Regions from separate parts of the Limnobacter thiooxidans genome, predicted to be linked through region 1. Evidence: predicted binding sites of a transcription regulator. Region 1 holds the regulator's gene; each other region holds the start of a gene.

Region 1 (10,594 bases):
TTTTCCCAACACCACTGGCCCCTGGCTCCACAAATACAGAGTGCAACCGAACCCACTGGTTCTCAGGTGTATCGGCTTCGTCATCGACCCCCCGAAACACGCCCCGAAACATCTGGTAGCGCGACTCACGAATGGCGCGAATCTGCTTGACCACACGCGAAACCGGTACGCCCAGCAACATCAAAGCTTGAGACCCCAGCATCAAGCTGCCTTCAAGAATTTCAGGTACCACCTCGGTGGCCCCCGCAGCTATCAGCTTTTCAAGATCACTTTCGTCGTAAGTGCGAACCACGACCGGTACATTTGGCGCCAACGCTCGTACGGCAATCAACACCTTTTCAGCCGATTTGAACTCGGCAAAAGTGACCACCACGCAAGAGGCGCGAAGCAAACCTGCAGCAACTAGTGTTTCGCGTTTGGCTGCATCGCCAAAAACCACGGAATCACCGGCAGCAGTGGCCTCTCGAATTCGGTCAGGGTCCAGGTCAAGTGCCACATAATCCAGGTCTTCACGATTCAAAAGCCGTGCCAAGTGTTGTCCGCTGCGTCCGAACCCGCAAATCAACACATGCTTGGTGCTGGAAAGACTTTTCTGGGCGATCTGATGAAGCTCAAGCGATTTTTGCAACCATTCCTGGCTTGAAAATCGCAACACGATTCGATCGGCATGTTGAATCATGAAAGGCGCAGCCAACATGGACAGCACCATGCTCGCCGTGATGGTCTGCAACCACGGGTCTGGCACCAAGCCGAACCCTGCCGAACCCGTATTGGCCAGCAGCACAAAACCGAATTCGCCAGCCTGCGCCAGGTAAATCCCCGTGCGCATGGCTGTCCCTGTGTTGGCACCAAACACCCGGGCCAAGGCAGCAATCAGAATCAGTTTGGCCAGCACAGGCAGCACCGCCAGGCCAATGACCCAGTACCAGTTGTCAATGACCGCCTGAGGATTCAACAGCATGCCGGTTGTGACGAAAAACAGCCCCAACAGGACATCCCTGAAGGGTTTGATGTCTTCTTCCACTTGGTGTTTGTACTGGGTCTCGGCAATCAAGATACCAGCCACGAAAGCCCCCAAGGCCAGGGAAAGCTCAGCCAATTCGGTGAGCCAGGCCAAACCCAGCGTAATCAACAACACATTGAGTACAAAAAGCTCTTGTGACTTGCTTCTGGCTACAAAGGTCATCCACCAGTTCATCATGCGTTGGCCGAACACCAGCATCAAACCCAACACCAATGCGGCCTTGACCATGGCCAGGCTCAGCGTCAACGTGAGGTTACCGGCATCCTGCCCCAATGCAGGAATAATGATGAGCAAGGGCACCACCGCCAAATCCTGAAACAACAGAATGCCCATGATTTGACGCCCATGTGGGGAATCAAGCTCAAGGCGTTCCGACAGCAGTTTGCTGACAATTGCCGTTGATGACATGGCAGCAGCCCCAGCCAACACAAACGCCGTGCTGAATGGCACGTCAAAGAAATAACTTGCCAGCAAACCTAAACCCATCACACCCAGCATGGTCAAGCTGACCTGGGCAAGGCCAAGTCCAAAAACAACCCTGCGCATGGCATGCAACTTGGGCAGGCTGAACTCCAGGCCAATTGAAAACATCAGAAACACCACACCGAATTCAGCCAAGTGCCTGGTTTCAGCGGTGTCGGGAACGATACCCAGCGAATAAGGCCCAATCAGTGTGCCCGCAAACAGGTAGCCCAGCATGGCAGGCAATTTCCAGTGGCGGAAAAGCGAGACCGCCAAGACGGCGACCAGCATGAGTATCAGTGAAAGCTCTAGGGCGTTAGGCACGTTTAATGCTTAGGAAGTGAAGAGAATTGGCACGCGCTTTGCTATACTGCCCTGAAAACAGCACAGTCTCAAGCAACTTTTATCCAAGTTTATCAGGGGCCTCAATGTCAAAACCGCCGTCGAAACTCGACAATCCAGATTTTCTGGCCTTGGCCAGAGAAGCCTTGGCCATCGAAGCACAGGCTGTATTGGCCATGTCGGACAGGCTGAACTCCCAATTCAGCGACGCCGTAAAAGCCATATTGAATTGCACTGGTCGGGTCATTCTGGTTGGTGTGGGCAAATCGGGATTGATTGCCAAGAAAATCGCAGCCACATTGGCTAGCACAGGAACCCCGTCCTTTTTCATTCACGCCACAGAAGCCTCACATGGCGATTTGGGCATGATCACCGCTGATGACATCGTGATCGCCCTTTCAAATTCAGGCAACACAGAAGAATTGGTTGCCGTACTGCCCGCCATTGCACGACGTGGCGCAAAGATTGTGGCCATGACCGGCAAGCTTGACTCAGCCCTCGCCAGGCAAGCCGACGTGGTTCTGGATTGCTGTGTTGAAAAGGAAGCATGTCCGCTGAACCTTGCACCCACAGCCAGCACAACGGTCGCTTTGGCTCTGGGCGACGCATTGGCTGTTGTGGTACTGAAAGCCCGCGGTTTCAGCGAAGAAGACTTCGCACTGTCCCACCCCGGCGGCAGCCTGGGTCGCAAGTTGCTGACTCACGTCAGCGATGTGATGCGCAAGGGCGAGCGCATTCCCAAGGTTGCTCCCTCGGCCAGCATTTCGAATGCAATCCTGGAAATTACAAAAAAGGGGCTGGGCATGACTGCAGTGGTCTCGCCCGACGACAAATTGCTCGGCGTGTTCACCGATGGTGATTTGCGTCGGTTGATTGAGCAGGGCCTTGACCTTCGCGGGCTATTGGTCAGCGAAGTCATGAACACCGCACCGCGGTGTATTTCCGCCGACAAACTGGCAGTAGAGGCTGTTCGCATGATGGAAGTGAACCATGTCAGCCAAGTGGTGGTGGTGGATGAAAACCGGCAAATTGTCGGTGCACTGAACTTTCATGACCTGTTTGAAGCCAAGGTGGTTTGATGAATCCTGAATACGAGAACAGACCTACAGCCGAACTGGCTGCTGCCAAGATCAGGCTGATGGGTTTCGATGTCGATGGCACGCTAACCGATGGCGGGCTTTATTTTGGCAATGAAGGGGAGGTCATGAAACGCTTTAGCGTGTTCGATGGCCAAGGCTTGCGGCTGCTCATGGACCATGGCATCAAAGTGATCTGGATCACCGCACGTTCCAGCAGCATCGTCGAAAAACGGGCCAAAGACCTCGGAATTTATCAACTGGTTCAAGGCTGCAAAACCAAATTGCAGGCCTATGACGACATTCGTCAGTCTCTTGGTCTTGACTGGCAGGAATGCGGATTTTTTGGTGACGACTGGCCCGACTACCCTGTGCTTCAGCAGGTTGCACTGGCAGCGACCACGCCCCATTCACCGGAACCCATGAAAAAGACGGCCAACTGGATCAACAACCGGCCGCCTGGTGATGGCGCCGCGCGCGAACTGTGTGATTTCATTCTGGCCAACCAGCCCGAATACCGCAACCCTTGGGAATGCCGGTGAAACCTGTTAGTGCTTTCTTTAATCTGATTTCGCAGTTCATTCCGCTGCTGCTGACGTTCGTGCTCGCAGCGGCTTCGTACTGGTTTGCAATACAGTCCGAGTTAAGCCTGTTCAGTGCCCGCGGCAAGGCCGACCCCACAGTCAGCGACTACTACCTGCGCAATTTTTCAGTGCAAAGCCACGACCTGGCAGAAAACAAATACTCCATTATCCGCAGCAAATCCGCAGAACACATTCCGCAGGGCAACGTCTGGAATTTAACCAAACCCGAGCTTGAACAGTTTGAGCCCAACAAGGTCATGGTGAAAAGCACAGCCAGCAAAGGCGCCTACCTGCTGGACACTGACGAGGTTTTTTTGCGCGAAGACGTCATTGTCAACAGCCGCAACGATGGCTTGATGACAGTGATGAAATCCGAGGAAATCCGGATCGACAACATCGCCAATGAAATTTCAACTGACAAAAAGGTGCTGGTGACCCGACCCGGCCAGAAGTTTGAAGCGCAAGGGGCGACACTCAACAACGACACGGGCGAATTGAAAGCGCAAGGGTCAATCAAGTTTCGCATAGAGGCACAACGATGAAACGCACATACTGGACACCCACCTTGGTGCTTACCAGCTTGCTGGCATTCAGCCAAGCAGGCCATGGACTGGAAGCCGACAGGCTTCAAGCAACAACGATTGACGCCAACCAGATGACTTACAACGAAAAGTCCAACGTCACCGTGTTCACTGGCAATGTGTTGCTGACCCGGGGTAGCCTGGTCATTCGCGGAGAAAAGCTAACGTTGACTGAAACAGCCGATGGCAATCAACTGGCCAAGGTTGAAGGATCCCCAGCCCGGTTCAAACAACAGCGGGACTCCCAAGTCAAAAGCGACGTGCTGCTCATCAGTGGCACCGGCGAGATGATTGAGTTTGACGGCAACAAATCCGTTGTCACCCTGACCGGCAAGGCCAGCATCGAAAAGAGTGCCAATGGTCAACTAACAGAATCCATTTCAGGCAGCAAAATCACCTACGAACAAAACACTGAGTTTTTGAATGTGGTGGGCGCGCCAAACAGCGCGGGCAAAACACGGGTTCAAGCAGTGATCAAACCCAAGACACAAGGACAGGCGCAGTGAGCAACCCCGTCAAGCAAACCACCAACACGACGCCAGCTCAAACTCTGACCGGGCAAGGTCGGCTTCAAGCGCACAGCCTTCGCAAAGCTTACCGAAGCAAACGCGTAATCGAAGACGTATCCCTGCACGTGGACACGGGAGAGGTGGTGGGTCTACTTGGCCCCAACGGCGCAGGTAAAACCACCTGTTTTTACATGATTGTGGGGCTGGTCAGCGCCGACGAAGGAAACATCTGCCTGGAAGGCCAGGACATCACCCTCAAACCCATCCATGAGCGGTCGCGTGCCGGGCTGTCCTACCTGCCCCAGGAAGCCTCGGTATTCAGGAAGTTGACGGTCGAGGAAAATATTCGGGCCGTGCTCGAAATCAACCCGCCCACGGACAAAACGATCGATCAGGCGGTTGAAGACCTGTTGAATGACTTGCAGATCACGCACATCCGAACTTCAGTCGCTGCATCTCTTTCTGGAGGCGAACGCCGCCGCCTGGAAATTGCGCGGGCCTTGGGCAGCCAGCCCCGCTTCATTCTGCTGGATGAGCCGTTCGCGGGTGTGGACCCAATCGCAGTGCTTGAGATTCAGCGCATCGTCGCGTTTTTGAAGTCTAAGGGTATCGGTGTGCTGATCACTGACCACAACGTGCGTGAAACGCTGGGCATTTGCGACCGCGCTTACATCATCAGCGCGGGCCGGGTATTGGCCTCGGGCAGCCCGGAGCAGATTGTAAAAAATGACGATGTACGCCGTGTATATCTTGGCGAACACTTCCGGATGTAAAGCTGAATCAACATGAAACAATCACTTCAGCTTAAAGTTTCCCAAAACCTCACGCTAACCCCTCAGCTACAGCAGTCCATTCGCCTGTTACAACTGTCCACGCTTGAATTGCAGCAGGAAATCCAGCAGGCCCTTGCCGAAAACCCGCTGCTAGAACTGGCAGATGAAGAAGCGATGGAAGGCGAACGCACACTGAGCCTGGACAGCAGCAATGGTGAACTGCACGAACCCAAAGGCGACAGCTTTGAGGCTGAACCCGACCCCCGTAAAGCGCCTGAACCCGTCAGCGACCAACAGGCTGAACAGGACAACCAGGGCGAAGAAATTGTTCAGCGTGAAACCATTGACTCGATTGAGGACAATTGGGAAGGCGATTGGCGCGACAACAGCGGCGCCAACGCCGACGGCGATGAGGAAAAGCCAGGCCTGCAGCTTGCTGCGCCTGACAGCAGCCTGCACCAACATCTGATCGACCAGTTGCGCCTGACGCAAGCCAGTGAACGGGACAAAAACCTCGTGCTGTGGCTGATCGACTACCTGAGTGACGACGGCTACCTCACCGTTGAATTGGAAGACCTTTGGGAAACCCTGCAAGACGAACCCGACCTGGAGTTTGAAGAACTCAGCGCGGCCCTGAGCCTGCTGCAAAGCTTTGACCCACCTGGTGTGGGCGCACGCAATGCTTCCGAATGCCTGCTGTTGCAACTGGCCCAAAGGTCCGACATCACCTGCCAGCCCTCACTACTCGGCAACTGCCAGGCCATTATCCGCGACCACCTTGGACTGCTCGCCCAACGCGACTTCACCAAGTTGAAAAAAGCACTCAACGTGGACGAAGACGTGCTGAAGGTTTGCCACCAGATCATTCGTTCACTTGAACCATTTCCTGGCGCGCGCTTTCGCCGAATTGACGACGACCATGTAGTTCCCGACGTAATTGTCAAGAAACTTAGCGGCCAATGGCATGTGCAATTGAACCCGGATGTCATGCCAAAAATCCGAATCAATGAAATGTATGCCTCTATTTTGCGCTCTCATCGAGGGCAAAGTGCGCAACTCAGCGCCCAACTTCAAGAGGCCCGCTGGCTATTAAAAAACGTTCAGCAGCGATTTGACACTATTTTACGAGTCAGCCAGGCCATCGTTGAAAGGCAGATTGGCTACTTCAACCATGGTGAAATTGCCATGCAGCCCTTGGTTTTGCGAGAAATTGCAGACCTTCTCGGTCTTCATGAATCGACTGTGTCAAGGGTTACCACGCAAAAATATATGTTGACGCCCTATGGGTTGGTTGAGCTAAAGTATTTCTTCGGGAGTCATGTTTCCACCGACTCGGGTGGGCAGGCTTCCAGCACGGCCATCCGTGCGCTCATCAAGCAACTGATTTCTGCGGAGGACGCCAAGCAGCCGATATCTGACAGCCAAATCGCCGAACTACTCGGTCAACAGGGCATCGTGGTCGCAAGACGCACGGTCGCTAAATACCGGGAATCACTGAAAATACCCCCGGTGAACATGCGAAAGTCGCTTTAAAAACTAAAGCTTCCCCCGCAGCAACGAAAGGAGATACCTTTATGAACTTGAACATCAATGGTCATCATCTGGAAGTTACCCCAGCAATTCGAAATTACGTAATTGAAAAACTGGATCGGGTGAAAAGGCATTTTGACCATGTGATTGACGCATCGGTGACCATTTCAGTGGTCAAGCTGGTTCAGAAGGCCGATGTCACGCTGCATGTACGCGGCAAAGACATCCATGCAGAAGCAAGCCATGAAAACCTCTATGCGGCAATTGACGCGCTGGCCGACAAACTGGATCGCCAGGTCCTTCGCCACAAAGACAAAGTGACCAATCACAATCACACCCCCATGAAACACCAAGTGGTTGAAGAAGCTGAATAAACCACTGTAATTTCAGGGAAATTCAAAAGGCGGACAACAATCCGCCTTTTCCGTTTTTATGGCGTATAATCGGCCCCACCATTAGAAGCGGGTATCAGGAATCAACAGCGATGAACTTGATCGCAAATCTACTGCCACCATCCAACATTTTGTTGGACACACAGGTCACCAGCAAAAAGCGCGTCTTCGAGCAAGCCGGACTGGTCTTTGAGAACAACCAGGGTATCGCAAGGTCCAAGGTGTTCGACAGCCTCTTCGCGCGAGAACGTCTGGGTTCCACTGGCCTTGGCCAGCAAGTGGCTGTGCCGCACGGCCGCATCAAGGGTCTGCGCGAACCTATCGCATCCCTTGTTCGCGTTCAAGACCCCATCCCTTTCGATGCACCTGATGGCCAGCCTGTCAAACTACTCATGTTTTTGCTGGTGCCTGAAAGCGCAAACCAGCATCATCTGGATATACTGTCTGAATTGGCTCAAATGCTGTCTGACAAAGACTTCCGGGAAAAGCTCATGACCGAGTCTGATCCGGGTGCCACACACCAGCTGATCGCCAACTGGGAGCCCTACCAACCCGCGAGCTAAGCCTGTGAAGCAACTGAAAGAACTGATCGAAGCCAACCGCAACAAACTCAAACTTGACTGGCTTGCCGGCTTGAACGGTGGTGAGCGCCACCTCGACCTTCAGTGCTTTGCTTCCTCTGACTTGGTGGGTCACCTCAACACCATTCACCCGGGTCGCATCCAGGTATTTGGTCGTCAGGAAATTGAATACTTCGCACGCATCAGCGATGCCCGCAAACAAAACCAGATCGACAAACTGGTTGAGGGCGAACCGCCCGCCATTATCGTGGCTGAGTCTTTCCAGCCGCACAGCCTGCTCAAGGAAGCCTGCGACAAGGCCAACATCCCGCTGCTGGCCACCCCCTTGTCGGCCGCTGAAATCATCGACTTCTTGCGCGTTTATATCAACAAATGGCTCGCACCCTCCACCATGATGCACGGCGTGTTCATGGACGTGCTGGGCATGGGCGTACTCATTTGTGGTGAATCGGGACTGGGCAAAAGCGAATTGGGCCTGGAACTGATTTCACGCGGCCACGGCCTGGTGGCTGACGACGTGGTGGAATTTTCACGCGTGGCCCCCAACTACATTGAAGGGCGCTGCCCGGAACTGATTCGCAACCTGATGGAAGTTCGGGGCGTTGGTCTGCTGGACATCAAGGCAATTTTTGGTGAAACAGCCGTTCGCAGAAAAATGCGCCTGAAACTGATTGTGCACCTGGTGCGCAAAGCCTCGCTGGAATTGCACCAGGAACGTCTGGTCACCGAGCAGCAATATCAGGAAGTGCTGGGTCTGCCCATTCGCAAAGCGATCTTGCCCGTGGCGGCTGGCCGTAACCTGGCCGTATTGCTGGAGGCGGCAGTGCGAAACAGCATTCTGCAAATGCGGGGTATCAACACCCTGGACGAGTTCATGATTCGCCAGCAAAAAGCGATGCTCAGTGAATTGGGCGGTATCGAATACCTGCCAGTTGGCTCGGACACCGACCTGGATCTGGGACATGACTGACATGAAAGTGGTGCTGGTCACCGGGCTGTCAGGCTCTGGAAAGTCGGTTGCCATTCGCGCCCTTGAAGATGCGCATTTCTATTGTGTCGACAACCTGCCCCCCTCATTCATTCCTCAGGTGGTTGAACGCCTGTCTACCGAAGGGATTACGCAGTTGGCCATTGCAGCCGATGCGCGCACGGGGCGCGACATCATCGACCTGCCGCAAATCATTCAAACCCTGAAAGCCCGGGGTACCGATGTGCGCATCCTGTTTCTGGACGCAGACAACGACACCTTGATTACCCGTTATTCTGAAAGCCGGCGCCGCCACCCCATGAGTGCACGCTTGGGCGAACAAGCCACGGTACAGGAATGCGTGGATGCAGAACGTGAAGCCTTGGAGCCCTTGCGCGCCATATCCAGCTGTATCGACACCTCTGCCTTGCTGCCCAATGTGTTAAGGCGCTGGGTACTGGAAACAGTTGAAGGCGATTCAGCCAAACTGACACTGGTCTTTGAGACGTTTGGATTCAAAAAGGGACTACCCAGCGATGCAGACCTGGTGTTCGATGTGCGCTGCCTGTCCAACCCCTACTACGACAAGAATCTTCGCCCTTTGAGTGGCAAAGACATTGAAGTGCAACTGTACATTCAGGCTGACGAGCGCAGCGATGCCCTGATCGACGACATTGAAAGCTACCTGAGAAAATGGCTGCCCTCCTACCTGAACGAGCAGCGCAGTTATGTCACCGTGGCGATTGGTTGCACGGGCGGCCAGCATCGGTCTGTTTACGTGGCTGAAACTTTGGCCAAACGATTTACAACAAAACCCCTTTCAGAAATCGAGAGTATCCTGTTGCGCCATCGAACTTTGGGGTGATTCATTCAAACGCCCAGCCTGTTCCAGCAACTTGTGCACAATTCTGGGAACTGGTTTTTCAGAAAGTTGATGAAACGCCGCATGGAAACCAGATCGTTTCAAAGCCAGCACCTTGAAATGCATTTTCCTATGGGTTAACTCATGCACCAGCCAAGACTGACCTTGCAGACGTTGCAACTGTTCCTCAATCTCCTCCCGGGCATCGCTTAAGCCCCAACGGCTCAAGATCTGATCAAACTCGGGCAACAAGGCGGCGGGTTGATGTTCCTCGTCACACGGCACGCAGGGTGGAGTCCACAACCCTTGCCACACGCCTTTGTCAGGTTGAATGTCCAGCAGCAAAGCCCTCGTTTCATCCTGAACAAGCAGGCTGATGAAATACAACTCTGGCCGTTCTTTTTTCGGTTTCGGCGTCGGCAACTGGTTAACCTGCCCTTTGCTCAATGCCACACAGCTTTCGTTCAAGGGGCACTGCCGACAATCGGGGTTGCGCGGTGTACAACGCGTGGCACCCAAGTCCATCAAAGCCTGGTTGTATTGGCCAGGGTTGGCTCGGGGCACATTGGTTTCTGCAATCAACCACAACTGCTTTTTAACTGCACTTTGCTCGGGATACCCCTCCACCCCGTAATAGCGGCAGAACACCCGTTTGACATTGCCATCCAGAATTGGGGCCTGCACGCCATACGCCAGCGACGCAATGGCACCCGCCGTGGATCGACCAATACCGGGCAGACTTTCCAGATCAGCCACATCACGCGGAAAAACGCCACCAAAACGCTCAACCACTTGCTGGGCACACGCATGCAAGTTGCGCGCACGCGTGTAATAACCCAGCCCTGCCCACAACTGCATCACGTCCTGCTGCGAAGCGGCGGCCAAATCACTCACCTTGGGGCAAGCATTCA
Region 2 (10,594 bases), 590 kb from region 1:
GACCGATCACGATTGCACCAGCGATACCCACGTTGCCTGCTGCTGGCGTTACTGCCACCAGACCAGCAACAGCACCGGATGCCGCACCCAACATGGAAGCCTTGCCTTTCAGCAGCGCTTCACCGATACACCAGGCCATCACAGCAGCTGCGGTTGCAATCAGGGTGTTTGCGAAGGCCAAGGCAGCGTAGCCGTTGGCTTCCAGAGCAGAACCTGCGTTGAAACCGAACCAGCCCACCCACAGAAGGGACGCACCAACCATGGTCAATGTCAGGCTGTGTGGAGTCATTGCTTCTTTGCCGTAACCAACACGCTTGCCGATCATGTATGCACCCACCAAACCAGCAACAGCGGCGTTGATGTGAACTACAGTACCGCCAGCGAAGTCCAGGGCACCCAATTGCCAGATGTAGCCAGCTTTGCTGGTCATCTCGGCTGCCACTTCGGCGCTTGAGTAAGCATCAGGACCCATCCAGAACCACACCATGTGTGCTACTGGGATGTAGCTGAATGTGAACCACAGCACCATGAACAACAGAACTGCGCCAAACTTGATACGCTCGGCAAACGCGCCCACGATCAGTGCACAAGTGATACCGGCAAATGTAGCCTGGAATGCAGCAAATACGATTTCAGGGATGTATACACCCTTGCTGAACGTTGCAGCGTTTGCAAATGTACCAGCAGCGTTGTCCCAGATACCGTTCAAGAGCACGCGGTCAAATCCACCGATGAATGCGTTGCCTTCTGTAAAGGCCAAGCTGTAGCCGTAAACAAACCACAGCACCACAATCATGGAGAATGTCACCATGACTTGCATCAACACGGACAACATGTTCTTGGAGCGAACCAAACCGCCGTAGAACAGGGCCAAGCCTGGCACTGTCATCATGATGACCAGTAGTGTAGCAACCATCATCCAGGCAGTATCGCCTTTGTCAGGAACGGGTACTGCAGCGGGCGCAGCTTCTTCTGCAGGCGCAGCTTCAGCGGCCATTGGGGCTTCGGCAGCAGGGGCTGCCTCAGGGGCAACAGTTGCGTCGCCAACAGGGGTTGTTACAACGGCTTCGGTGGCAGGTGCTGCAGGCGTTTCTTGCGCAAACACACCAGGGCTGGCAACACTGAAACTCAGTGCGGCGGCCGCTAGCCAGACAGTCAGAAGTTTCTTCATGATTTCCTCACTTCTCTCTGGTTAAAGGGCGTCTTTACCGGTTTCGCCTGTGCGAATACGGGTAACACTCAACAAATCAAACACGAAAATCTTGCCATCGCCTATCTTGCCGGTTTTGGCAGCCGCTTCAATGGCTTCACAGGCCTGATCAACCAGGCTGTCATCCACTGCTGCTTCAATTTTCACTTTGGGCAAAAAGTCGACTACATATTCGGCGCCACGGTACAACTCAGTGTGACCCTTCTGGCGACCAAAACCTTTCACTTCGGTAACCGTAATGCCTTGCACGCCAATGGCAGACAGCGCTTCACGGACTTCATCGAGTTTGAAAGGCTTAATGACTGCTGTGATTAGCTTCATTACGCACTCCTGAATTAAGTTTGAAGAGGGTATAAAACAGCGCCCTCTTCAGAGCGCTGTCTGTATTCAATTTAGAACTTGGCGCTGAAAGTTACGACCAAAGAACCGTCGGTGATGTCATCGTTATTGAAAATAGCTTGTGCATCGTTGTCGGTTTCGATGTAGGCAGCAGTTACTGAATACTTAGGGCTTAGTGCATAAGTCGCAGCCAAGCTGTAATCGGCATATGTATCAACGCCACCAACGCCAGTGCGAAGGTTTGGCAGGTCTTTGTCAAAGCTGGTGATGCCGTAGTGAGCAGTCAAAGACAATGAGTCTGACAAAGGCAAGGTGTAACCCAAATCTAGGTAAGTGGAACCGCCTAGATCAGTACTACCGTTTGCAGCTGTGAACGCGAAGTAGTCGTCAGATACAGCATAGGACAGCTTGGCGTATGCATTGGCGTATGACAACTTGCCATAAACTTCCAATGTGTCAGCATCAGGTCCATTCACTGCTGGAGAAAAACCTTCATAAAAGTAGTACAGGGCACCGACGTCGTAGCCGATACCGTTTGCAAACGAACCAGCATAGCCACCGTAGAAGTCCATTTCCAGGCCAGAGCTTCCTGCACCCAGGTTGTTGATGTTGGAGTTCCAGTTACCAACATAGAAGCCGTTGCTGAAAGCAGCATCGAAACCACCCTGGAATGCCGGACCAGCGTTGGTCTGGGAAATACCACGGAATTTGTAATCTGTGGTGATGTTTGCGTTCGCTGTTGTTGTTACTTCAACAGCTTGTGCAGTAGAAACAGCACCGAATGTGGTTGCGGCGATTGCAGCGACGAGTACTAATTTTTTCATCTCACTCTCCTAAAAATAGATGAATGCCGTAAAGTTTTTTTGGCAAGGCTCTATTAGCGAGAAGCGTGCCAGCAAGCTACCTGTCAGTAAATTCGCGATAAATCCCCCTTTTTCGGGCACAATAAGCATTCGATTTTTTGAATTTTCTGTCATCGCACTGTTTTGGTGCACCGTTTTGGTGCGATGCGATACCACTCTTCCGGGGGAAATTTTGGCCACCAGTCCATTTGATGCAGTTCAATCGAAAATCAGTGAACTTTTGAACGCGAAAGGTTTGCAAACCCTTGAAAATCCAGTGACTCAGCTGATTCGCCAAAGCCTTCAGGATATGGAATTCGTCAGTCTGGAAGACTTCGAGATCCAGCGAGAGGTCTTGAACCGGTTGCGCGAAAAGGTACATGCACTGGAATTGCGCGTGGCAGAGCTGGAAAAGAAAGCCTGATCAATAAGACTTTCTGCCAGCCAGGCCGGGTGACACCAGGCTGGGCACCCGTTTGCCTTTAAAGGTACGGAGGGGATAATCGTTGGGGTTTGACCTCCCGCAAACACTCCCATGCCCCTAGCCACACTCCAAAGCCTGACGTTTGTCGGTGTTCGCCCTATTCCTGTACAAATTGAAGTTCACTTGTCTGCGGGGCTACCCTCATTCGCTTTGGTTGGCCTGCCCGATGCGGAAATTCGGGAATCCAAGGAAAGGGTTCGGTCGGCCCTGTTGAACAGTGGCTTTGAATTTCCCAGCCAACGCATCACAGTCAACCTTGCTCCTGCGGACTTGCCCAAGGGCAGCGCCGCATTTGACCTCGCGGTGGCTTTGGGCATTGCCGCAGCATCGGGTCAGTTGGCCAAGGCCGAACTGCAAGACTGGGTGTTTGCCGGAGAGCTTTCCCTGTCTGGCGCATTGACTGGTGTGCGAAGCCCCTTCGCACTCGCCGTGGCAGCCCGCAAACAGGCGCAACAGCGCAATCGCCCCCTGAAACTGATGATGCCCAAAGCACAGGCCGCTGTGTCCGCAACAGTGCCTGACATTGCGGTGTACGGTGCTGTGTCCTTGTTTGAAGCAGCAGCGCACCTTGTAGGCCATGGCACGCCAATGACACAGGAACAGCCAGGCTGCCCAACCACCGCCACAGGGCAGGCTCTCGACATGGCTGAGGTCATCGGCCACCAAACAGCCAAGCACGCTTTGCTTGCAGCAGCTGCCGGACAACACCACATCCGCCTGGTCGGCCCACCCGGCAGCGGAAAGTCCATGCTAGCGCAACGGATTGGCGGTCTTCTGCCTGCGCTGCCCTTTGAAGACTCACTGGATATCTCAGCCATTCGCAGCCTCAAGGGTGAGGGCGATTCATTCAGTCAGGCGAGGCCATTCAGGAATCCACACCCGAGCAGTTCTATGGCCGCACTGATAGGCGGAGGTAATCCGCCCGCACCCGGCGAAATAACCTTGGCACACCAAGGCATTCTGTTCACAGATGAGGTGCTGGAATTTGACCGGCGCTGCCTTGAATCCTTGCGCGAGCCACTGGAAACAGGGCGAGTCAACATTTCCCGCTCCGGACACCAATCCACCTTTCCAGCCCGCTTTTTATGGGTGTGCGCCCACAACCCATGCCCTTGCGGTTGGCTGGGCCACCCAGTCAAGGAATGCCGCTGCACGCCAGAGCAGGTTCGCCGCTACCAGGCCAAACTGTCAGGCCCCTTGGCCGACAGGCTGGACATTTCAATCGACGTACAACCAGTCGAACATCAAGCCTTGTTACAAGGGTCGCAAGGTGAACACGAATCCGGAAGCAGCGCCGCGCTGCTAACGCAGGTTCTGAAAGCGAGAGAAGTTCAGCTGAACAGACAAGGTTGCCTGAATGGTGAAATGACACCGGGCCAAATCAGCATGCACTGCAAACCCGAACACTCCGCCGAACAGTTGTTACTCAGTTACGCGCAAAAAAACCACCTGTCTGCCCGTGCATTGCACCGAATTTGCCGGGTTGCCCGCACTTTGGCTGATCTGGATGACGCAGCGAATATTCAAAAGAAACAGGTAGCCACCGCCATTCAGTACCGGAAATCACTGAACCTGCCCACGATACCCAATCAAGTGGCGCTGAACGGAATCAAATGACTGGTTTTGCGGCCTGGGCGGGCATACCAAAGCCAACTGCCCAGTTGCATCAACCACAAAAACGCCAATGACAGGCGCATGGCGTCAGTGCTGCTCAGCCCCATGCCGGTGAATGCATCAATGCCCAAGCCGATACCCCACTGTATGCTGAAGGCACCCACAAAAATGAGCAGGTTCAAGGCCGTACTGGATCGACCTGTCAGCTTCTTGGGGAAAGGTTTGTTGCAGGTGGCGTAGGTCATGATGCCGGATGAAATAAGAAAAGCATGGACCAACCAGCCCCACACACTTGAATCACTGCCCTGAACAATTTGCACCGCAAAAAGAATCAAGGACAAGCCCATGCCGATCAGCATGATCTGGTCCTCATCCCCCCCGGCTTTTGAGATGCGGCGTGTCATGAAACCCAATGCCAAATATCCCAGCATCAACACGGCAGATATCCAGAACATGTTTTGCGCGGCCTGCGAATTGCTCAAACCAACCACATTGGTAAACCAGGGCCCCACCCACAAGCCATGAAAGGCCATGAAACCACCCTGGGTGATCATGGCCAATGGCGCCACACGCCAGAAATGCGGGTGAGCATAAATGGCACGGTAACCCTGCGCCATGTCGCCAACAGACTGGGCTTTCTGGGGTTTAAACAGTGCAGGCAGCGCAAACCACAAAGCAAGCCCCGCCAATACACACAGCACAGCGGCCAATCCAAAAACCCCGCGCCAACCCAGCAGCGGCAGGGCAGCTTCAACGGGAGTGGTCACGGTGAGCGCGCCCAGAGAACCTGCAACCAACATCCACGACGACAGGCTGGCTTGAAGATGTGGTCTGAAGTACAGGGAATAGGCTTTGACAGCTGCCATCAGGCAAGCAGACACCCCCACACCGATCAAGGCGCGTCCCAACCAAAGCACGCTGTAACTGTCAGCCACAGCAAACAACAAGGCGCCCAGGGCAGCAAAGCCAATCAACACCGCCTCGACACGGCGGGGGCCGTATCGGTCCAGCATGACCCCGACCGGAAGCTGCATGAGCGCGAAAGACAAAAAATAAGCCGATGCCAAAAATCCCAATTGTCCCGCAGACAAACCCAATTCAGCCACCAAGGGCTGGGCGATTACCGCATTGATGGCGCGAAAAGCATAGGACATGATGTAGGCCGCAGCAAAAATCACGAACATGCGGACGGCCAGGGAGCCACTGACATAAGTGTGCTCTACGCCATCAGGCCCCACTTCACGGGAAACATGGTCCGGGTTAAAACGCATTACATGCCCAAAAGCGAAAACCCGCCCAACCAGGAAGTCAATACCTCGGGCGCGGGCCGCTGGCCTGGCCCCATCAACAACACCTCATACAAAGTACCTTGATGTTCAAAAAATCGTGCATGGGCGAAAGCAACACTGCCATCTGGCAACTTGCCACTCAGAGACATTTCCTGAACTGGTTTGCCAAGCCATTGAATGGACACAAGCTCGGGCTTTTCAGCCGCAATATTATTCGCCACGGCAAGCGCCAATGCATCACGCAAGGCAATTCCCTGGCCCTCCAGGTTTCCCTGCAAAGGCACGGTACCCACAGCGAAATACATGCCTTGCACCTGCGCGGCTTGCAAAGTCAACGGAACCTGCAGACCAATCAAATCCATTGTCCGTGTAACCTGTGCGGGTTTGTCCGGAAATGTGGCCGTGTATCCCAGGTCGGCATTGGGCACAGTGCGCCAGTTGAATTGCGGAGAACACGCGACAAGTGCCCACATCGCGAACAAGGCAATAAAAACGGCACGGCTTTGGGCAAGGATTGAATTCATGAGACGCTTTGAAGCGAGAATTATGCAAGTGCACCATTGTAGGTGCTCTTCAAAAAGATCAACAGCAGTAATAACCAGAGTGTGAGCAGAATGGGTATTGTCAAATTCAAGTCCAAGGCCGCCGGTGACATCGTTATGTTCAAAACGAACGCCGCTCAAATATTCAAAATTATCGGAATCGATTCAAGCGAGCGAGGCGTCATTGAACCCCAAGACCTGGCGCATGCTCATGCCCAGTTGGTGGCAGCCATCAACACCGAACGCATGGCCAAGGCAGAGAACCCGATCGATGAAGACGAACTGGACGACGAAGAAAAGATTGCGTTGAAAAACCACGTCAGCCTTGAACAGCGTGCCTACACGTTCTTGAAAATGCTGGAAGAAGCGCAGAAGAAAAATGTAGATGTACACTGGGGCTTTTAAGCCCCAGTTGACGGTCAAGCGTTGACTGTATCTCGCCGACGCACTGGGCCAGCGATGGCCTCGACCTGCATTTGGGTCTTTTTGCCCACGCCAATCAGAAAGCCCAGTTCGGCGACCACAAACAATGGCCCAATGGCCAAACCGATCAAGTCATCGACAAATGCGGGTTTGCGACCCTCGTAATAATGACCAATGAACTGGATCACCCAACCCACCACAAACACACCCACGCCTGCACTCAGCCACAACACCGTGCTAACCGTCGCGAAATGTCCGGCGGTCAGTAACAAGGCGCCGTGGATCAGGAACATGGCCAAGCCATAGGTCAGGCTGAGCTTGAAGTAAAAAAGGCTGGACAACAAAAATACAAGCAGCGCAGGTGTCACAGCAATGCCGGCCACATCAACAGAAACTCGCGACAACAAAATCAGGACGGACAACACGATGATCGGCACACCGATGAAATGGGTGGCGATGTTTCTCGGGTCACGGTGGTAGGTGGCGTAAGTAGCCAACTGCTCGACCAAGGTTTTCATGGATTGCGCTCCAGCGATACTTTTGTATCTTGTTTGTGATTTTAGGACTGTATGGTTACAAATCAACCGTCGAAAGTCTGTCAATTGCCTGACATTTGATGCTAATTTACAAAAAGAGGCAGACACACCCACAATAAATCGATGCAAATACACAATATTCACCAAATACTGGCACGCGGACGCTGGTTCGCCAACTTGCCCGGCAATCTGCAACAGGCACTGCTCAAACACGGCACTGTCCGGCAGTTTCGAAGTGGTGAACGACTGTTTTCCCGCGGAGACTGTACCGACGGGATTTACGGCATGTTGAACGGAACGGTTCAAATTGTTGGAGCCAACAAACACGGGGCTGACGACCGGCACGTCATTTTGACACTGATTGATTCGCCAGACTGGTTTGGCGAAATCTGCCTGTTTGACCGCCAACCCCGCACTCACGACGCCCTGGCTGACGGACCCGTCACAGTATTCCACGTGCGGCAAAACCTGCTGGATCAATTGACCGCAGAAAACCCCTTGTTCTGGCGGGAATTCGGCCTGTTGCTGACCCAGAAAGTAAGACTTATTTTCGGAGCCATTGAAGATGCCGCGTTGCTGCCCACGCACATGCGCCTGGCGCGACGACTGCTGCAGATGGCCGAAGGCTATGGCATCCGGTCTGACAGCAACACTGTCAGCGCCCGAACACTGCATGTATCGCAGGAGAAACTTTCTGCCATGTTGTCAATTTCAAGACAAACCGTGAACCAGATGCTCAAGGAACTGGAACATGAAGGTTTATTACAACTGGGGCGGGGAAATATTGAAATTCTGGACTTGGAAAGGTTGAAGCAAAAAGCACAACTGAGTTAGTTGCATCCAAATCACATCCGTTTGTGTTTAACTTTCTGTCACCTTTTGGGTTGGCATGGATTTTGGAATCACAGATAGAGGGAAGCAATAATGAAATTCAAGAAAAATTTTGTAGCGCTGGCATTATCCACCTTGGTATTGGGCGGTTGTTTTCTGGATGATGACAACACACCGCTGAGTGCTGGCGACGTATTCGTTTTGACCTCGAACGGTCAACTGGCCTCATTCAACAGAACCGAACCGAGCGTTGTTCGCACTTCAGTGCAAATTTCCGGCGTGTTGAGCGGTGATACCTTGCTGGGCATGGATTTCCGACCACGCGACGGGCAACTGTATGCCATCGCACGAACCACACCAGGCAACGGTGGCCGCTTGTACACTATCAATACCACAACAGGTGTAGCAACGGCAGGTGCGGCACTCATCCCCGCAACAACGCCCACCATCAATGGCGCGTTTACTACCCTCGACCCGGCTGCAACATCATTTGCTGTGGACTTTAACCCGGTACCCGATGCATTGCGCGTGATCAGCGATACCGGTCAAAACTTGAGAATTTTTGTGGCTGCGGCGACTGGCCGAATCGCTGGTGAAACGTTTGTCGACGGCACCACCAACACTTCAGCACCAACAGCAGACATTTCCGGTGCTGCATACACAAACTCGTTTGATGGCACCACCAGCACTCGCTTGCTCAACATTGACACCGCAGGCGACAACCTCACGTTTCAGAACCCACCCAATGATGGTACACAGGTTGTAGCTGCACCTTTGGGCGTGAACGCCACCGGCACGGCTGGCTTCGACATTGATCCCCGCAACAACCGCGGCTACGCTTTGTTGAATGTAGGCGGCAGCGTGGTATTTCACACTATTGCAATTCCAGACTCCACTGCCACCCTTCCAGTGGCGGGTCCAGCAGCTGTTGCGGTGGGCAGCGTGAATATTTCAGGAGTTGTGGGCATGGCACTTGCGCCAGCAACAGCCCCTGTTGCCGTTGCTCTGGATGGCAACACGGCAGGTGCCCAGCGTTTGTTGAAGTTCGGCATTCGTACACCCAACACAGCAACCGCCACCAACGTGACCGGACTGCCCTCGGGCGAACGCCTGCTCTCGATCGACTTCCGCCCAAGCAATGGCCGCCTGTATGGTCTCACCAGTGCGGGCAAAATTTTCACGATCAACCCCGACACAGGCGCTGCTACCCTGGGTTCAACGCTTAGTGTGGCCACAGAAATTGTGAATGGCTTGGCGGCTGGCAAGAACTACGCCATCGATTTCAACCCGGCAGCCGATGCTCTGCGCATAGTCAGCTCGGGTGATGGGGACAATGTGTCGAAAAACTATCGCATTGCCGGTGCCAACCTGGAAAGCAGCGGCACTACAACGACCGATACCAACCTGACGCTGGCTGGCGTGGGTACTGGATTTGGTATTGCACAGATTGCTTACGCCAACAGCTTTGCAAATCCGGCCCCTACTACAACCCGTATGTTTGATATCGACGCAGACAACAATCGCTTGCTGCAGCAAGTACCACCTAACGATGGCACTTTGACGGTAATCGGCGCCACTGGCACTGCATTTAATGACTACGGTGGCTTCGATATTTCAGGTGGCGACAACGGCATGGTACTTATGGCCAACCGCGTGGGTGCTATGGGTGCTTTCAGCCTGTTCACAGCGAACTTGGGAACAGGTGCTACAACAGCAGCAGGTGTAGCCAGCGGCACTTCAGAAATTGGTTCTGGCGCTACATTGAGCACGGACATCCGCTCACTTTCAGTCAAGTTTTAAATCTAGGTACTCCATAAAAAAAACCCCGGTTCAAAAGACCGGGGTTTTTTTATTCACGTCTGCAAAAAAGCATCGCTTTACTTCAACGCCACCGCTGTACCGATAAACATGATCGGCCCGGTAGGCCGGTTTACCAGTGGGGACCCGTCCTTGGGCTCCAGAGTCACCTCAAACAATTGTTGCTCAACCAACGTGGGCAGCATGTCGGCAGGCAGTTCAAGTGGCTTGCCCAGTTCCATCAAGCCCAGTGAGGTAGGGCCGGAATCGGTAGGGGCCTTCGTCCACAACTGCAACGACTTTCCCATGTTGGCCGGGTTGCCTTCAATCGGCAAACCGCCAATTTGATACACCCGAATGGTGTCGTTCTGGCGTGCTTCCACCAGCCACTCGGTGGACTTGTCCGGGCTTTTCATCACGGCCACATAACGGGGGCCAGAATTCAATTGCTGGCTTGCACCCAACAACTGAACACCCAGAACCACCACAGCGGCGCTGGCAGCCACGGCCCACCCCTTCCACAACCATGCGAAAGTTGAAGCAACCGCATTTGGCGCGGACACTGAAGAGTTAACCGATCGGTTCACTCTGGCCCACACTTCGGGGCTCACCGGCGCCTGTTCAAGCTTTCTGGACATGGCGGCGAAATGGTCCGTCCATTTGCTTACTTCCAGTGCCAAATCAGGT
Region 3 (10,594 bases), 660 kb from region 1:
CACCCGCGAATGCCGAGCCACGCACAAAAATGAGCATGGGCGCGCACTGTGAAGTGATGGCTCAAACCTGGGGCATTACACGCGAAGCGCAAGATGAGCTGGCTGTAAGCAGCCACCTGAAAGCAGCCAAGGCCTACGAAGAAGGCTTCTTCGATGACCTGGTTGTTCCATTCAATGGTTTGACACGTGACAACAACTTGCGTGCAGATTCATCCGTTGAGCGCCTGCAAGGCCTGAAGCCTGCGTTTGATCGCAAGAGCGGCAAGGGCACGATGACAGCGGGTAACTCCACACCGTTGACAGATGGTGCGTCGGCTGTTTTGCTGGCCTCTGAAGACTGGGCCAAGGCCCGTGGCATCAAGCCCTTGGCTTACCTGACATTCAGCGAAACCATTGGTGTTGATTTTGTTTCCGGCAAGGAAGGTCTGTTGATGGCGCCTGCTTACGCCGTGCCACGCATGTTGAAAAAAGCTGGCTTGAAGCTGCAGGATTTCGACTTCCTTGAAATTCACGAAGCGTTCGCTGCACAGGTTCTGTGTACATTGAAAGCATGGGAAGACCCCAAGTTCTGCAAGGAAAAACTGGGTCTGGATGCACCACTGGGTTCAATTGACCGCAGCAAGCTGAATGTGAAAGGCGGCTCACTGGCCGTTGGACACCCCTTCGCAGCCACAGGCGGCCGCATTATCGGCACACTGGCCAAACTGCTGAACGAAAAAGGCAGTGGCAAGGGCTTGATCTCCATTTGTGCAGCCGGTGGTATCGGTGTAACTGCAATTATCGAGAAGTGAAATCATGAGCGTGAATGACACCCTGAAAGCAGCCGCGAAGTTTTATGAGCTGCCTGAGTTTCCAAATGGCAAGGCGCTGCTGCTGAAGGCTGCCACCACGTCCAACAAAAAGCCAAAACCCGATACCCAGGCCGCACGCCTGGGTGCGCGTGTGAAGAAAGTATTTATTGACCGTGAGTGGGTACGTCAGTACAACCTGGTTTGCGGGTTCAAGGAAGATGTAATTGCCTTGACCGCAGCGCAGGTCGTGGCGTCACCCCTGCACATGTTTTTGTTGAGTCGCCCAGAGCACCCGATGCCGATGTTGGGCATGGTTCACTTGCACAACTCAATTGAGAGCATCAAGCCACTTGAATACGGCGTGCCGTACGACGTGGTGGTGACTGTGGGTGAAACCCGCGGCATACCGCAAGGTCTGGAATTTGATTTGCACACCGAGTTTTTCGTGGGTGATGAGGTTCACTGGAAAAGCACAATGAGCATTTTGTGCCGTGTGAAGGGCATGCCAAAGCCAGCTTCAAAGCCAGCGCCTGCTGAAGCTTTGAGCGCGGTTGGTGCGCAGTACACTGCGGTGAAAGTGCCTGAAAATCAGGGTCGCAAATACGCCAAAGTGTCCAATGACTACAACCCGATTCACCTGTACGCACAAACTGCAAAACTGTTTGGTTTCAAACAGGCGATTGTGCATGGCATGTGGACTGCAGCGAAAACCTTGAGCATCGTTGAAGCTGGTTTGGGTGCGCCTGCACGCAAGTTTGACCTGTCGTTCAAGCAGCCGGTGTTTTTGCCTTCCGGTATTTCGGTGAAGCACGTGACTGCCGAGGGTGCTTCTGCATTTGAGGTACTGGCTGAGCGTGATTCGAAAGTGCTGATGGTTGGAAGCATTGCGGCGTAAGTTGGATTGAGTTTCGTTATTTGAAGAACCGCTGGTTGCGACCGGCGGTTTTTTTTCGTCGGGCTCTTTTCGTATTTGCAGAAAGTCACCTGTCCTGCCTTGATCAAGGCGTGTATCCCTTCTTGATTCTGGCTTGGGGCATGCGACACGCAAGGGCGTGTTCGCATCGATTGCTGGCGCAATCGCCCCGCGCTGCGAACCAAGCCGGGCGCGTTGATCTGAATCGGCAGAACAATTCGACCATTCTGCAAATCCTCCAAGCCAACTTGCTCCAGAGATTGAACAGTGACTTGCTGGCCGCGTATCCCGCAAGCCGCTCTCATAGAGTCACAGGCGCTGGCCTTTCAGTTTGCAAAGGCAGCATTGCTCTCGCACCGCCATTCAAGAAAGCCTGCCCGTTTTGAATTCACACGCCACGTGCGGCGGCAAGCCGACACCGGGTTCGGCCATCTTTTTTGCCGAACCATGGTGAGTCAGGGCGAATTCAAAAAAGGGAAATGCAGGCTTTCGGCGGAAGAGGGTATGCGCCTGAGAAAACGAAGAACGAGCATGCGCCTTTGCAAATGAACGAAGGACATGCGCCTTAGCAAGCAGTACATGTAGCGCAACTTGCCGAATCAGTCGACCGCTTCTACTGGTGGAAGTGCTGCAAATTCTTCGTCGGAATACAGGCGGGATCGCGTCAGAAATCTTAGGCCGCTGGGCCTTTCAAGGCTGAACATGCCACCATTGCCTTTCACCACATCAATGGTGAGGTGGGTGTGCTCCCAATAGGCGAATTGGGATTTGCTCATGTAAAAAGACACGCCGCCAATTTCACCCAGTTTGACATCAGAGCCACCCAAGGGAAAATCGCTGCGTGGAAACATCATGGGGGCGCTGCCGTCGCAACAGCCGCCGCTTTGGTGAAAAATTACGTCACCATGTTGCGCTTTGAGCGATGCAATCAGCTCCAGTGCGTCGTGCGTTGCGCTGACTCGGGTGTTCATGGGTTTCTCCGGATTGGTTTGACTGGTTGCAAATGAAATGCAGAGTTGCAGTGCTTTGGTTTTGCAGTGATGCTGAGGTTGCGCAGTCGGTGGACTGTGTCCGCCCCTTCAAGAAAGCCTGCCCGTTTGATGTCATTCGCAGCGTTCAGCCGAAGGCTGGCACCTTTGTTCGGCCTTGTTTTTTGCCGAACAAGGTGAGCCAGAATGACAATCAAAAAGGGACTACAGGCTTTCGGGGCGGCACGGTTCATGACGCGTAACCGATTGCAACATGGACAGCGCTACACAACCAGCAACGCTGCCAAACTTGCAATCGTTTTCGAATCACCAATCAGAAGAAGCCCATTGCATTGGGGTTGTAGCTCACCAACAGGTTCTTCGTCTGCTGATAATGGTGCAACATCATCTTGTGGTTTTCACGGCCAATACCTGACTGCTTGTAGCCACCGAATGCGGCATGAGCAGGATACAGGTGGTAGCAGTTGGTCCACACACGGCCAGCCTGAATGGCGCGACCCATGCGGAATGCGCGGGCGCCATCACGGCTCCACACACCTGCGCCCAGGCCGTACAAGGTGTCGTTGGCAATTTGCAGGGCTTCAGCTTCGTCCTTGAATGTGGTTACAGACAACACTGGGCCAAAAATTTCTTCCTGGAAAATGCGCATCTTGTTGTGGCCTTTGAACACGGTGGGCTTGACATAAAAGCCGCCTGCCAAATCGCCACCTTGCTTGTTCTGCTCGCCACCGATCAGGCACTTCGCACCTTCTTGTTTGCCCAGGTCGATGTAGCTCATGATCTTTTCCAGTTGTTCGGAAGAAGCCTGTGCACCGATCATTGTGGTTTCGTCCAGCGGGTTGCCCTGCTTGATCTTGCCCACGCGGTCAATTGCACGCTCAATGAACGCGTCGTAAATGTCTTCCTGGATCAATGCACGTGAAGGGCATGTGCACACTTCACCCTGGTTCAGCGCGAACATCGCAAAACCTTCGAGGGTCTTGTCGAAGAATGCGTCGTCGGCATCCATGATGTCGGAGAAGAAAATGTTGGGGGACTTTCCGCCCAGTTCCAGGGTCACTGGAATCAGGTTTTGTGCGGCGTAGCTCATGATCAGGCGACCAGTCGATGTTTCGCCGGTGAACGCAATTTTCGCGATGCGTGAGTTGCTCGCCAGTGGCTTGCCGGCTTCCAGGCCAAAACCGTTCACGATGTTCAACACGCCGGGTGGTAGCAGGTCAGCGATCAGGTCCATGACAACCAGCAAGGAAGCTGGAGTTTGTTCAGCGGGCTTCAGAACCACGCAGTTGCCGGCGGCCAATGCGGGCGCCAGTTTCCAGGCGGCCATCAGGATCGGGAAGTTCCAGGGAATGATCTGACCGACAACACCTAGTGGCTCGTTGAAGTGGTAAGCGTAGGTTTGGTGGTCAATTTCACAGATGCTGCCTTCTTCGCCGCGAATGCAGGCAGCGAAGTAGCGGAAGTGGTCAATGGCCAATGGAATGTCGGCAGCCATGGTTTCGCGCAGTGGCTTGCCGTTGTCCAGCGTTTCAGCCACGGCGATCAGGCGCAGGTTTTCTTCCATGCGGTCCGCGATTTTGTTCAGGATTGTTGCGCGTTCTGTGGGTGAGCGCTTGCCCCAGGCGTCTTTGGCGGCGTGGGCGGCGTCTAGCGCCAGTTCAATGTCTTCAGCCTGTGAACGTGCCACTTGGCAAAGTACCTGGCCGGTTACAGGTGTGATGTTGTCGAAATACTGACCATTTCTTGGGGCGACCCATTTGCCGCCGATGAAGTTGTCATATTTCGCTTTGAATGGAAAAGCAACGCCCAGTTTTAGCTCGTCAACCATGTTCATGTCCCTAACTCCTTTGTTATGTTGATGTAGGTGAGGAGTCAAGCGCAACGGGCATGCCAGTGGCAATTCAGGGCAGTTTTCGGCATTCTCTTTCAGTCACTGTGCGTGCAAGTCACAGAAATAGGAAATAGTGCGCCGAAATTTGACTCTGGTGGAACACTGGGACAGTCTTTTATTGTGTAAACATTTGCATAATATTGTTGCGTTGCAAAAATTTGACACACTGCCTGGCGCGTCAGGTCGATTGAATTTCGTGGAGAAATGTTTCGAGTAACTGGGTTCGCCCCAAATTCACAGCGCTGTAACCTGCGGCACTTCCCACCTGGCTTTGCACCTCTTCGCTTTTCAACCACGGCAACAGGATATCCATGGCGGGGTATTGAAGATCACTGTTGTGCAACACCAGGAAATAGCGTTCTTTGGAAACCGTGCGGAAATGCAGGTCATAGTGGTCTGCTGCTGCACGAATACCCAGGCCCAAGTCGCCATGACCAGCGGCAATGGTACAAGCCACAGCCAAATGGGAGTTTTCCTCGTGGTAGTAGCCGGGCAGGTTTTCCGGGTTCAGGCACGCTTTGGTGATCAGCGCGTTGAGTTGATGGTGGGTCGACGAGGCGGAATTTCGATTGACCAGCAAGGCACGCCGCATCGAGACATCTTCCAGCGTGGGTGGCGTGGCAGCCGGTCGGCTAATCCAGCCGATTTCACGCTCAAACAATTCAACCACCGACAAATTGGCACCCCGCAGCCAACGCCTCATGATTTGATGCACGTGCGAATGTTCTTCAAGGCCTATGGGCAAGTGGCAACCCGCCACCCGAACTTCGCCGCGGTGCAATGCCGAAAGCGCGGCAATACTGCCTGACCAGCGCAAAGACAACTGCAGCTTTTTGTACAAGGCCGTGTTTTGAAACAGGTTTTGAAGCACCAGGTCATCGCTCAAGGCCAGGCTGATCCAAGGTTTGTTCTGGTCGATGTCCAGCCATTCCGCATTCAGCTGTTCGCCGACTGTTCCCAGGTCAGGCGCTACACGCACATTGCCTTGCTCGACCATCCAGATCAACTTGTGCCCGAACCGGGTCAGGCAGGCGCCGGCGCGGCCGTGGGTGGCCACCAGGTCTTCGCCCAGTATCTGGTTGTATTGCTGAATTTGAGCCCACAGAGTACGGTAGGAAACGCCGAGTGCCTTGCACGCCAGCGAGATGGATCCCTCGGAGTCTATGGTTTTGAGGGTTTGCATCAGGCGCTGGTCCAGTTCAATGAACTGACCGTCTTCCCGTTTCCAGCGTGCGGATAATTTTAAGTTGAGCATTTGCGAATATAGGCACATCGATTGCTTGCATTCTGACAGATTAAAAAAAGCAGGAGACAAATGTCATGAAGTTCAGCAGTAGAAATTACCTCGATCGGGAAACAAGGGCGCTTGAGCTGTTCACCAGACTGATCGCCGGGGCCTGCATCGTTGCGGGCAGCGTACTGGCTGTACCTGCAACAGCAGCCACAGCAGAATTGGGCGCAGTGCAAGGTGACCTGACTGGTGGCGACCCTTTGGGCTCCATGCAATGGCCCGACATGAAGGGGCAGTTTTTTGATACCAATGCCAAAACAGTATTCGATTCCAGAATCAAGGTGACAGTGCCCCTGTTTGCTGAGGACGCGATGAATGTGCCGGTTTCCTTTGATGCTTCAGCGGTGGGCAAGGTCAAAAAAATTGTGGTGTTGGTGGACCGAAACCCGATTCGAAAGGTACTTGAGTTCATTCCCGAGAAAGCAAAGCCGGCATTGAATTTCCGCTTCAAGCTGGAGCAGGCAAGCCCGATACGAATTGCTGCATTGGGTGAAGACAATGTGTGGCACGTGGGTTATGCCTTCATTGAAGCAGCCGGTGGCGGTTGCACGGTGCCAGGCGCTACGCGGGCTGACGGCAGTTGGCCCCAAACCCTGAACAAGGTGGCCGGCAAAATGTTTGACGCCAACCAGTTGCGCAACGACGCCCGTTTGCGGGTGCAGGTTTCGCACCCGATGGACACCGGATTGGTGGCGGGAGTGCCCGCTTTCTACATTGAGGAAATGGTGTTGCAAGACAAAAACCGGCAGGTGCTGGCCCGGCTTTATCCTTTCGAGCCTGTGTCGGAAAACCCGCTGTTCTCCTTCGACTTCGACAAAAAACCGCTAGGGCCTGTCAGCCTTGTTGGGCGTGACAACAATGGCAACCGAATTGATGCAAAGGTTACGCAATGAATTTTCATTCAATACCCAAGCCTGCAAAGACAGGTTTCAACGCGCTCGCCGGTTTGTTGGTGTGCGGCTTTTTGAGCGCAGGCCCCGCCTGGGCTGAGCTGCCCAATGTGGCCAAACCCTCAGCCGACAAGGCCACGCTGAACTATGGCTTGAAGGCCACCGAACTGGCGGGTGGATGGTATGTCATCGCCGGTGCCAATGACGATTTTTCGCAGGCCAATGGCTGCAACATCATCAACACCGGTTTTTATATTGATGATGCGGGCGTGTTTGTCATCAATACTGGCACTTCGCGAATTTATGGCGAGCAACAACGTGCCTTGATCGATTCAATCAGCAAGGGCAAGCCCATTCAGCAAGTTGTCGCATTGAATTTGCACCCGGATTATTTTTTGGGCAATCAGGCCTACCCCAAGGAAGCATTGGCTGCGACCAAAGTGACCATTCAGGGCATCAAGGCCGAAGCAGCGCTGTATGAAACCAATTTGTACCGCCTGTGCGGCGACTGGATGAAGGCCACTGAAAGTGTGTTTCCAAGTCAAACGATTGTGCCGGAGAAGCTCAACAAGTTGGGTGGCAAGGCGATTGAAGCCATTGAGCTGAAAGGGCACACCGATTCAGACCTGGTGTTGTTCGACCCCGACAGCAAGGTGATGTGGGCAGGTGGCCTTGTGTTTTACAAACGAATTGTGACCACCCCGCATGCGCGATTGAAGCCCTGGATTGAAAGCCTCAAAAAGCTGCAGGCCATGAAACCGAAAGTCGTGGTGCCCAGCCACGGGCCAGTAAGCTGGGGCACTGAAGCCATCGACCAGACACTGGATTACCTGACCTGGCTGGACACGCGTTTGACCCAGGCTGCCCAGATGGGAGAAGAAATGAATGAGGTCATGAAGCAAGGCGCGCCTGAACGCTTCAGGAGCTTTGCAGCCTACCCGGCCGAGTTCTATCGAAACGTCACCAATTTGTATCCAGTTTACGAGAAGGGCGCATTGGGCGGATTCTAAACAATCTGGGTGTATCAGGTGTTCCAAAAAGGGACAGCTTGTGTGTTGCTGAGCAATTGTGCTGTTGCAGTGACACAAGCTTGTCTCTTTTTTTACATCTTGCAGCAGCGGCATCCCACCCAAAAGAGTCGTTTTTTCAAGCCACTGATTTTATTGAATAAAAAAATTATTTAGATGAAAGATTCTACTTGGCATGAAGCTTGCGCTAGGTTTCTTCGGGTAGCCCCGACTCTGCAAATGAGGGGCGAGAACCTCACAAAGTAACGGATGAAGAGAGGAGAAACTAAAAATGCGCAAAACTCTGCTTAGCGCGATGGTAGCAACCGCACTGGCGATTCCAGCAGTGGCTTCTGCCACTGTGACAGACGCAATGATTCAAGGCGATGCCAAATCCACAGGCGACATTCTTTCCTGGGGTATGGGTACCGAGGGTCAGCGTTACAGCCCATTGAAAGACATCAACGTAGCCAACGTGGGCAAGCTGGTTCCAGCCTGGTCATTCTCGTTCGGCGGTGAAAAGCAGCGCGGTCAGGAAAGCCAGCCTGTAATTCACAACGGCAAGATGTTCGTGACTGGTTCCTATTCACGCATTTACGCACTGGATGCCTCTACAGGTGAAAAACTGTGGAAGTATGAGCACCGTCTGCCAGAAGGCATCATGCCTTGCTGCGACGTGGTGAACCGTGGTGCCGCACTGTATGACAACCTGGTGATCTTCTCGACACTGGATGCCCAGTTGATCGCTCTGGATCAGAACACGGGCAAGGTGGTCTGGAAAGACAAGATTGACGACTACGCAGCTGGCTACTCCAATACTGCTGCTCCAATCATCGCCAAAGGCTTGGTGTTGACTGGAGTATCTGGCGGTGAATTCGGTGTGGTAGGTCGTGTTGAAGCGCGCAACGCCAAGACTGGTGAACTGGTTTGGATTCGTCCAACCGTTGAAGGTCACATGGGTTACAAGTTCGACAAAGACGGCAAGAAAATTGAAAACGGTATTTCCGGTACCACCAATGCGACCTGGAAAGGCGACTTGTGGAAAACCGGTGGTGCAGCAACCTGGCTGGGCGGTACCTACGACAACAAAACAGGCTTGGCCTACTTCGGTACTGGCAACCCAGCGCCCTGGAATAGCCACCTGCGCCCTGGCGACAACCTGTACTCCACATCCACCGTGGCTGTGAACATTGACACAGGCAAGATCGAGTGGCACTACCAGTCCACGCCCAACGACGGCTGGGACTATGACGGTGTGAACGAGTTCGTGACCTTTGACATGAACGGCAAGCGTGTGGGTGCAAAAGCCGACCGCAACGGCTTCATGTACGTGAACGACGCCAAGACCGGCAAACTGGAAAACGCCTTCCCATTCGTGAAGAAAATCACATGGGCCAAGGGCATCGACATGAAGACAGGCCGTCCGATTTTCGATCCAGCCAACCGCCCCGGCGACCCCACAGCCAAGGATGGCAAGAAGGGTGAAGTGGTCTTCTCTGCACCTTCATTCCTGGGTGGCAAGAACCAGCAGCCAATGGCTTACAGCCCTGACACAGGTCTGTTCTATGTTCCTGCCAACGAATGGGGCATGGAAATCTGGAACGAGCCAATCACCTACAAGAAAGGTGCGGCTTACCTGGGTGCCGGTTTCACCATCAAGACATTGCCTGGCTTTGACTACATCGGCGCATTGCGTGCGATGAACCCCAAGACCGGCAAGATCGAGTGGGAAATCACGAACAACGCGCCTCTGTGGGGCGGTGTTCTGACCACAGGCGGTAACCTCGTGTTCTGGGGTACTCCAGAAGGTTTCCTGAAGGCTGCTGATGCCAAGACCGGTAAAGAAGTCTGGAAATTCCAGACCGGTTCAGGCGTGGTTGCACCTCCCGTGACTTGGAAAGGCAAAGATGGTCAGCAGTACGTGGCTGTTGTGTCTGGTTGGGGTGGCGCAGTTCCCCTGTGGGGCGGAGACGTAGCCAGCAAGGTGAACTACCTTGAACAAGGTGGTTCCGTCTGGGTATTCAAGCTGATGAAGTAATCGGTTTGTGCAGTACATCAAACTGCCCCGTGTGGGGTGGTTTGATGCGTAGTGAAGTAGTAGAGCGTAATAGTAATGTTGTGATTTTCACCCCCAAGTTTTCTGCCTGCTCCGCAGGGAACTTATGGACGCAGACGATGTGATCAAACAGCTCCTTGGGACCTTTTTCTGGCACAGATTTCAGTCGGAGAAAGTTGTAGCGGTTTGATAGTCTCCTAACCGAATGCGTCTTTTCAGCCCGGCCATGAGCCGGGCATTTTTTCGTCAACAGTAGTTAGAACTTGTAAGCAACCTGACCCGACAGGACAATTGCATCGCCTTCTACAGTTCCAAGAACACGGCTTTGTGTGCCGCCTGCGCCTTCGGTGCTGTCAATTTTTGCCTTGTCGGGCATGACGTACTGAAAGGCCACATCGAATGTGGTGGCTTTGTCGAATTTGTACTGTGAACCCAGGGCCAGTGTGATCCGGTTCTCGTCTGGCAGGCGCACCTTGCGTCGTTCATCGGGCACGGGCGTGATGTCGTAGGCCACACCGGCTTTCAGATTGATCGTGTCGCTGTATTTGTAGATGCCGCCCACAGCAAAGCGCCAGCTGTTTTTCCACTCGTAGTCCTGAACAGGAATTGGAACGCCTGCAGCCGGCCCCACTGCATTGACGCGTTGGAAATTCAGCTGTTGAATGGTGCTCCATTCGGTCCAGGTTGCATCAGTCAGTACCTGCCATCTTGAATCGAGCGCAGTAACGGAAGAAAGAGCCAGTGAAGCGGGAAGACGGATTTTTGC

The links. The regulator sigma-54, encoded in region 1, starts transcription at its own class of promoters, with help from an activator protein. The targets are predictions, from matches to a motif close to TGGCANGNAANCTGCTTT.
Region 2: the regulator sigma-54 is predicted to act here: its motif matches at 2,427-2,444, upstream of RGQ30_RS15075 (TorF family putative porin).
Region 3: the regulator sigma-54 is predicted to act here: its motif matches at 7,965-7,982, upstream of RGQ30_RS04665 (PQQ-dependent methanol/ethanol family dehydrogenase).

Annotation. Positions count from the first base shown of each region.
Region 1 covers NZ_AP028947.1:360,316-370,909, reverse strand. The annotation lists gene RGQ30_RS01655 (monovalent cation:proton antiporter family protein) at 1-1,810, opposite strand, end outside; gene RGQ30_RS01650 (KpsF/GutQ family sugar-phosphate isomerase) at 1,915-2,907, shown strand; gene RGQ30_RS01645 (KdsC family phosphatase) at 2,907-3,446, shown strand; gene lptC (LPS export ABC transporter periplasmic protein LptC) at 3,443-4,030, shown strand; gene lptA (lipopolysaccharide transport periplasmic protein LptA) at 4,027-4,575, shown strand; gene lptB (LPS export ABC transporter ATP-binding protein) at 4,572-5,351, shown strand; gene RGQ30_RS01625 (RNA polymerase factor sigma-54) at 5,364-6,884, shown strand; gene hpf (ribosome hibernation-promoting factor, HPF/YfiA family) at 6,926-7,255, shown strand; gene RGQ30_RS01615 (PTS sugar transporter subunit IIA) at 7,366-7,836, shown strand; gene hprK (HPr(Ser) kinase/phosphatase) at 7,841-8,824, shown strand; gene rapZ (RNase adapter RapZ) at 8,817-9,686, shown strand; gene mutY (A/G-specific adenine glycosylase) at 9,642-10,594, opposite strand, start outside.
Region 2 covers NZ_AP028947.1:3,304,498-3,315,091, forward strand. The annotation lists partial or broken gene RGQ30_RS15065 (ammonium transporter) at 1-1,171, opposite strand, end outside; gene RGQ30_RS15070 (P-II family nitrogen regulator) at 1,193-1,531, opposite strand; gene RGQ30_RS15075 (TorF family putative porin) at 1,603-2,373, opposite strand; gene RGQ30_RS15080 (accessory factor UbiK family protein) at 2,585-2,815, shown strand; gene RGQ30_RS15085 (YifB family Mg chelatase-like AAA ATPase) at 2,927-4,492, shown strand; gene RGQ30_RS15090 (MFS transporter) at 4,465-5,760, opposite strand; gene RGQ30_RS15095 (hypothetical protein) at 5,760-6,302, opposite strand; gene RGQ30_RS15100 (DUF1840 domain-containing protein) at 6,393-6,725, shown strand; gene RGQ30_RS15105 (Mpo1 family 2-hydroxy fatty acid dioxygenase) at 6,740-7,261, opposite strand; gene RGQ30_RS15110 (Crp/Fnr family transcriptional regulator) at 7,403-8,113, shown strand; gene RGQ30_RS15115 (DUF4394 domain-containing protein) at 8,204-9,910, shown strand; gene RGQ30_RS15120 (anti-sigma factor) at 9,988-10,594, opposite strand, start outside.
Region 3 covers NZ_AP028947.1:1,016,346-1,026,939, forward strand. The annotation lists gene RGQ30_RS04630 (acetyl-CoA C-acetyltransferase) at 1-791, shown strand, start outside; gene RGQ30_RS04635 (MaoC family dehydratase) at 796-1,686, shown strand; gene RGQ30_RS04640 (DUF779 domain-containing protein) at 2,304-2,675, opposite strand; gene adh (aldehyde dehydrogenase) at 3,007-4,527, opposite strand; gene RGQ30_RS04650 (substrate-binding domain-containing protein) at 4,763-5,839, opposite strand; gene RGQ30_RS04655 (quinoprotein dehydrogenase-associated SoxYZ-like carrier) at 5,905-6,768, shown strand; gene RGQ30_RS04660 (quinoprotein relay system zinc metallohydrolase 1) at 6,765-7,775, shown strand; gene RGQ30_RS04665 (PQQ-dependent methanol/ethanol family dehydrogenase) at 8,065-9,810, shown strand; gene RGQ30_RS04670 (OmpP1/FadL family transporter) at 10,085-10,594, opposite strand, start outside.